Regions from separate parts of the Streptomyces sp. NPDC060000 genome, predicted to be linked through region 1. Evidence: riboswitches for the same ligand, from Rfam matches in the RefSeq annotation. Region 1 holds a riboswitch; each other region holds the start of a gene.
The links. A riboswitch is a leader RNA that binds a small molecule or an ion and turns the genes downstream of it on or off. The one in region 1 is predicted to bind S-adenosylmethionine.
Positions count from the first base shown of each region.

Region 2: linked by a shared signal. The riboswitch ahead of ACFWBB_RS22080 (aminotransferase class V-fold PLP-dependent enzyme) and the one ahead of ACFWBB_RS01065 (ABC transporter substrate-binding protein) in region 1 are both predicted to bind S-adenosylmethionine.
Region 3: linked by a shared signal. The riboswitch ahead of thrC (threonine synthase) and the one ahead of ACFWBB_RS01065 (ABC transporter substrate-binding protein) in region 1 are both predicted to bind S-adenosylmethionine.

Region 1 covers NZ_JBHWUU010000001.1:254,305-256,499, forward strand. The annotation lists gene ACFWBB_RS01065 (ABC transporter substrate-binding protein) at 1-1,205, opposite strand, end outside; gene ACFWBB_RS01070 (putative leader peptide) at 1,420-1,611, opposite strand; SAM riboswitch class IV at 1,571-1,680, opposite strand; gene ACFWBB_RS01075 (SAM-dependent methyltransferase) at 1,831-2,195, opposite strand, start outside.
Region 2 covers NZ_JBHWUU010000041.1:60,989-63,183, reverse strand. The annotation lists gene trpD (anthranilate phosphoribosyltransferase) at 1-812, shown strand, start outside; SAM riboswitch class IV at 889-1,005, shown strand; gene ACFWBB_RS22080 (aminotransferase class V-fold PLP-dependent enzyme) at 1,185-2,195, shown strand, end outside.
Region 3 covers NZ_JBHWUU010000089.1:11,460-13,654, forward strand. The annotation lists gene thrC (threonine synthase) at 1-1,288, opposite strand, end outside; SAM riboswitch class I at 1,306-1,472, opposite strand; gene ACFWBB_RS35340 (glucosyl-3-phosphoglycerate synthase) at 1,642-2,195, shown strand, end outside.

The sequences.
Region 1 (2,195 bases):
TGGTTGGTGGCCGCGTTGGCGAACCACTTGACGGTCAGGCTCAGCTTCTTCCCGTCCTTGACCCGGGTGCCGTCGCTGCCCGCCTTCCAACCGGCCGAGTCCAGCAGTGACTTCGCCTTGGCCGCGTCGAAGGACAGGCCGGCGGAGAGGTCGGTGTAGTCCGGCGTGGTGTGCGCCAGAATGCTGGTCGCCGGCTTGGTGCCGGTCGGAAACACGGCGTCGACGATCTGCTGCCGGTCGATGGCGAACAGGATCGCCTGACGCACCTTCGTGTCCTTGAGGAGCGCCCGGGAGTTGTTGAATCCCAGGTTGAACACCACGCCCGGGTTGGCCCGTTGCCGAAGGTTCACCTGGCCGCCCTTGAGCGCTGCCTCGTTGGCCCTGCCGACGCTGCCGATCGCGTCCACCTGGCCGGACTGCAGGCTGCCGCTGCGTACGCCCGCCTCGGGCACCACCTTGAACACCAGCTTGTCCAGGTACGCCTCGCCCTTCTTGGTCCACAGCGAGGAACCCCAGGTGTACCCGTCGCGTTTGGCCAGGGTGATCGACTGGTTCTGCACATAGCCCTTCAGTACGAACGGCCCCGAACCGGCCACGCCCTTGCTGCACTTCTCCTGCGGGCTCTCCTTCGCGCTCGCCGACGACTCGATCCCCAACGAGTGTGTCGCCGTGGCCTGGAGGAACTGCGCGTTGGGCTGCTTGAACCGCACCCGCACCGTCAGCGCGTCCACCGCGGTGGTGCTCTCCACGCCGCTCAGGTATCCCTGGGCGAGCGTCCCCAGGGCGCCGAGCTTCGGCACGGCGTCGAAGTTGTCCTTGACCACCTGCGCGGTCAGCGGTGTCCCGTCGCTGAAGGTCACACCCGATCTCAGGTGGAACGTGAACGTCGTGGTGTCCGGGCTGACGTCCCAGCTCCTGGCGAGCCACGGCACGATCTTGCCGGTCTTGGGATCCTGGTCGGTCAGGGAGTCCACGACCTGACGCAGTGAGTAGATGGTGTCGTTGCTGCCCACCTGCTGCGGGTCCACGCAGCCGGCGTCGGAACTCACCGCGAAGGTCAGGGAGCCGCCCGGCTTCGGCCGGCCGCCCTCGCCGCTGGAGGTGCCGCTGCCGCTCGACGAGCAGGCGCTCAGCAGCAGGCTGCCGGTCACCAGCGCGGCGAGTGCCGTCCAGCGGTGGGTACGGGAATCCGGATGCGCTGTCACGGGATGGTTCTCCTACTCCAAGGTCACCGCGCACATGCCGGGGCGGAGCACGGCCGTGGCGATGGGCGGACGGTGCCGGGCCCGCGGGTCGCCACGGGCCGGCACTGCTCAGAACTGTTCAGGGGGAGGGGAGTCGACGGCCGATGTCTTCGGCCCTGTCGACGACGGCGTGACCGCGCGGTGGGCGAGGGTCAGCCGGCGGGAAGGGGCGTGATCAGCCCTGACACAGACAGCTGGCGGACCGCTGCAGGTCGATGTGGCGACGGCGTGAGAATCCGGAGAACAGCGCCGCGGTCGTGATCGAGGCACTCGGGTTGCCGCTGTGCCGCACGCTGGCCCTCCACCTCTCAGGCCCCTCGACCGGGGCCACGCGCTTGCGGAGTCGGTGACCCCGCCGGGCTTTCACCTGGAGCACCCCACCGCGGAGGAGGGTTGCCGGTCAGCAAGCCAGGGCTGGACGCTGACACTCAATGCCGCTGTCGACCTTACGTAGTACTCACATTGTCCGTCAATATCGGTACGAGGGTCGGACAACTCCGCCGCACCGGCCGTGACGGGCCGGTGCGGCGGAAGGACCGTCAGCGCGCGACGGCCGGCCGTCCTGCCGGGACGGCGGCGGCGCCGGTCACGGCTTACGGGCGAGGCCGCCGTGTTCGCCGATGACGTCCGGGGCGGGGGAGGTGGTCTCCGGGCGCCAGAGCGGGACCGCGACGACGCCGGGGTCCAGGAGTTCCAGGCCCTCGAAGTACGCGGTGATCTGGTCGACCGTACGCAGGTTGTACGGGACGGCGCCGCTTTCGTTGTAGGCGTCCTGGGCCGCTTCGAAGACCGGGTCGATGCCCCGCGAACCGTCGTTGACGGAGAGGTAACTGCCGGACGGCAGCGCCGCCATCAGCGTGGTGACGATGGAGCGGGCCCGGTCGTAGTCGGCGATGTGGCCCAGGATGTTGCTGAGGATGAGCGCGGTGGGACGGGTGAGGTCCAGAGTCT
Region 2 (2,195 bases), on a different contig from region 1:
TGCCGGGGCCGACCGTCGACATCGTCGGCACGGGCGGCGACGGCGCGAAGACGGTCAACATCTCCACCATGTCGGCGATCGTCGTCGCCGGCACGGGTGCCACGGTCGTCAAGCACGGCAACCGGGCCGCGTCCTCCGCGTCCGGCGCCTCGGACGTGCTGGAGAAGCTCGGCGTCAATCTGGAACTGACCCCGAAGCGGGTGGCCGAGGTCGCCCACGAGGCCGGGATCACCTTCTGCTTCGCCATCAAGTTCCATCCGGCGCTGCGTCATGTGGGCGCCGCGCGCGGTCAGTTGGGCATCCGCACGGTGTTCAACGTGCTCGGCCCGCTGACCAACCCCGCGCGGGTGCGGGCCCAGGCGGTCGGGGTGGCGGACCCGCGGATGGCGCCGGTCGTCGCGGGCGTCTTCGCCGAGCGCGGCAACTCGTCCCTGGTCTTCCGGGGCGACGACGGCCTCGACGAGCTCACCACGACGGCCACGTCCCATGTGTGGGTCGTCCGCGACGGCAAGGTCACCGAGGAGACCTTCGACCCCCGTGAGGTCGGCCTCGGACTGGTTCCGGTCGAGGCCCTGCGGGGCGGCGACCCGTCGTACAACGCCGAGGTCGCCCGCCGCCTTCTCGAGGGCGAGACGGGCCCGGTGCGGGACGCCGTGCTGCTGAACTCGGCGGCGGCGCTGGTGGCGCTCGAGCCGGGCGCCGGGACGCTGGCGGAGCAGCTCCGGGCCGGTATGGACAGGGCGACGGAGTCGATCGACTCGGGCGCGGCCAAGCGGGCCCTGGAGCGCTGGGTGGCCGCCAGCAACGCGTAGCGGTTCATCGGTGGCCGTCCCGCGATCCGGACACGGGTTGCGGGACGGCGATCACGTCACGTACGTTCCTGTACCAGGTCATGAGTGACAGTCATGAGGCCCCGGCCGACTGTCCGGCAACCCTCCGTCCGTGGCGGGGTGCCCCGGGTGAAGACCAGGCCGTAGGCAGCGAGGTCTACGGCAAGCGCGGACCCCTCGCACTCTTCCGAGTGAGCGCCACCAGGGGTCCTGGTCGTCGAGGGAGCCTTCCGTGAGCAAGCGAATGCGATAGGGCGTAGAGCCCCGCCTCCGCACACCCCTTTCACCTTCCTCCGTGCTCGAGCCATGTCCGCTCGCACGGCGGTTCCCCCTCGCCTCTCACGGGAGTTCGCCATGTCTGTCTCCGCCGCTGCCGCCGCCCGGACCGTTTGTGCCCCGCTGCCCGTTCTCGGCCGGGATGTCACCGTCCCGCTCGTGACGGGCGGCGAGGTCACCTACGCGGCGCTCGACTACGCGGCCAGCGCCCCGGCCCTCCAGCGCGTCTGGGACGACGTGGCGGCCTACGCCCCGTACTACGGCAGCGTCCACCGCGGCGCCGGCTACCTCTCCCAGCTCTCCACGGACCTCTTCGAGAACGCCCGCAGGACGGTGACCGAGTTCCTGGACTGCCGGCCCGACGACCAGCTGGTCTTCACCCGCTCGACGACGGACTCCCTCAACCTGCTGGCCCGGGCCCTGCCCGCCGACTGCCAGGTCTTCGTCTTCGAGACCGAGCACCACGCCTCGCTGCTGCCCTGGAAGGACGCCCGGGTCACCTACCTCGACGCCCCGCGCACCCCGCGCCAGGCCGTGGAGACACTGGAGCGCGCCCTCGCAGGCCGCGACCCCTACGGCCCGGCCCTGGTCTGTGTCACCGGCGCCTCGAACGTCACCGGTGAGCTGTGGCCGGTGCGCGAGCTGGCCACGGCCGCGCACGCGCACGGCGCCCGGATCGTCCTGGACGCGGCCCAGCTGGCCCCGCACCACCCGGTCTCCGTGCGGGACCTGGACGTCGACTGGGTCGCCTTCTCCGGCCACAAGCTGTACGCGCCCTTCGGCGCCGGCGTCCTGGCCGGCCGTGCCGACTGGCTGGCCGAGGCCGACCCCTACCTCGCGGGCGGCGGCGCCAGCCGCAAGGTCACGCGGCGCGAGGACGGGGGAGTGGACGTGGAGTGGCACGAGAGCGCCGCCCGCCACGAGGCCGGTTCCCCGAACGTGATCGGCGCCTACTCCATCGCCGCGGCCTGCAAGGCCCTCACCGAGGCCGGCTTCGACAGCCTGGTCGCCCGCGAGGAGTACCTGATCGCGAAGGTCCGGGACGGCCTGGCCGAGGTCCCGCAGGTCAGGGTGCTGTCCCTGTTCGGC
Region 3 (2,195 bases), on a different contig from region 1:
GGATGGTCGCGGTCAGACCGGTGCCGGCCACCGCGTCCAGCGTCTTCAGACCGTCACCCGTGTTCAGCACGACGGTGGTGAGCGTCGGGTCGAGAAGACCGTTCTCGATCAGCTTGCGCGTCACACCCACCGTCACCCCGCCGGCGGTCTCCGCGAAGATGCCCTCGGTCCGCGCCAGCAGCTTGATCGCGTCGACCACCTGCTCGTCGTTCACGTCCTCCACCGCGCCGCCCGTCCGACGCGCGATGTCGAGGACGTAGGGGCCGTCCGCCGGGTTGCCGATGGCCAGCGACTTGGCGATGGTCTTCGGCTTCTGCGGGCGCACGACGTCGTGCCCGGCCTTGTAGGCCACGGACACCGGGGAGCACCCCTCCGCCTGCGCGCCGAAGATCTTGTACGGCTTGTCCTCGACCAGCCCGAGCCTGATCAGCTCCTGGAGCCCCTTGTCGATCTTCGTGAGCTGCGAACCGGAGGCGATGGGCACGACCAACTGGTCCGGCAGCCGCCAGCCGAGCTGCTCGCAGATCTCGTACGCCAGCGTCTTGGAACCCTCGGCGTAGTACGGCCGCAAGTTGACGTTGACGAAGCCCCAGCCCTCGCCCGCCGAGTCGCCGATGAGCTCGGAGCAGAAGCGGTTGACGTCGTCGTAGTTGCCCTCGATGCCGACGAGTTCGCCGCCGTAGATCGCGGCCATGACGACCTTGCCCTGCTCCAGGTCGTGCGGGATGAACACGCAGGACCGGAAGCCGGCCCGGGCGGCGGCCGCGCCGACCGCACCGGCCAGGTTGCCCGTGGAGGAGCAGGAGAGCGTGGTGAAGCCGAACGCGCGGGCGGCCTCGATGGCCTGGGCGACGACGCGGTCCTTGAAGGAGTGCGTCGGGTTGCCGGAGTCGTCCTTGACGAAGAGCTTGCCGGCGTCGACGCCCAGCTCACGGGCGAGGTTGTCGGCCTGCACGAGCTTGGTCCAGCCGGGGTTGATGTTGGGCTTGTCGGCCACGTCCGCCGGGACGGGCAGCAGCGGCGCGTAGCGCCAGATGTTCGCGGGTCCCGCCTCGATGCGCTTGCGGAGCTCCTCCGTGTCGTAGGAGGAGAAGTCGTACGCGATCTCGAGCGGGCCGAAACACTCCTCGCAGGCGAAGACCGGGCCGAGGGGCACGCGGTGACCGCACTCGCGGCAGCTCAACGCGGTGGCCGGACCGAGGTCGACAGCGGGGGTCGTCGTAGAGTCGGTGGTGCTTGCAACGGTCGTGCTTGCAGCGGTCGTGCTTGCAACAGTCTGCGCAGCCATTGAGGCGAGGCCCTTTCTCCTCATCTTCCTCACGACGCACTTCGCCGTGAGACGGATTTGGCACCTTCCCGAGCCGGGAGCCTCGCTGAGCGTTCACCGAAGTGGATCAGTGTTCGTCACGAGACCGGCTGGAGGGTTGCCGGGGCTTCATCGGGCCGTATCCCTCTGCCCCTCTGGATGAGCGGTATGAAGTTGTGAACGCGGGCGACCTCGGACATGTGATGGTCATCCGCGTTGTTCAAGACTGTAACCGAAGGCCTGGACAGTTGAGATAGCCGTCCGAACCGCGAGATGGATCACACGGTCACCTTCCGTGCACCCGGTGTGATCACGACAGTGAGGAGCCGCAGACTGTGCTGCAAGAAACTGAGCGCTGGCTGACCACCCGCTCCTGGTCCCTGACCGACCGTCCGCTGCACCGGATCCTGGCCGCGAAGCGCGCCACGAACCAGTCGGTGTCCGTCGTCCTGCCCGCGCTGAACGAGGAGGAGACGGTCGGTGACATCGTCGCGATCATCCGGCACGACCTCATGCACCAGGTCCCGCTCGTCGACGAGATCGTCGTCGTCGACTCGGGGTCGACCGACCGTACGTCGCAGGTGGCCGCGGCGGCCGGCGCGCGGGTCGTCCACCGGGACGACATCCTGCCGCGCATACCGGCCATGCCCGGCAAGGGCGAGGTCCTGTGGCGCTCGCTACTGGTCACCACCGGGGACATCGTCTGTTTCATCGACGCCGATCTGAGGGAGTTCTCCTCCGACTTCGTCTCGGGGATCGTCGGCCCGCTGCTCACCGATCCCGGGGTGGACCTGGTCAAGGGCATGTACGACCGTCCGCTGGGCACGGAGTTGGATTCGCCCGCCTCCGGCAGGACGGCCGGCCAGGGCGGGAGGGTCACCGAGCTGAT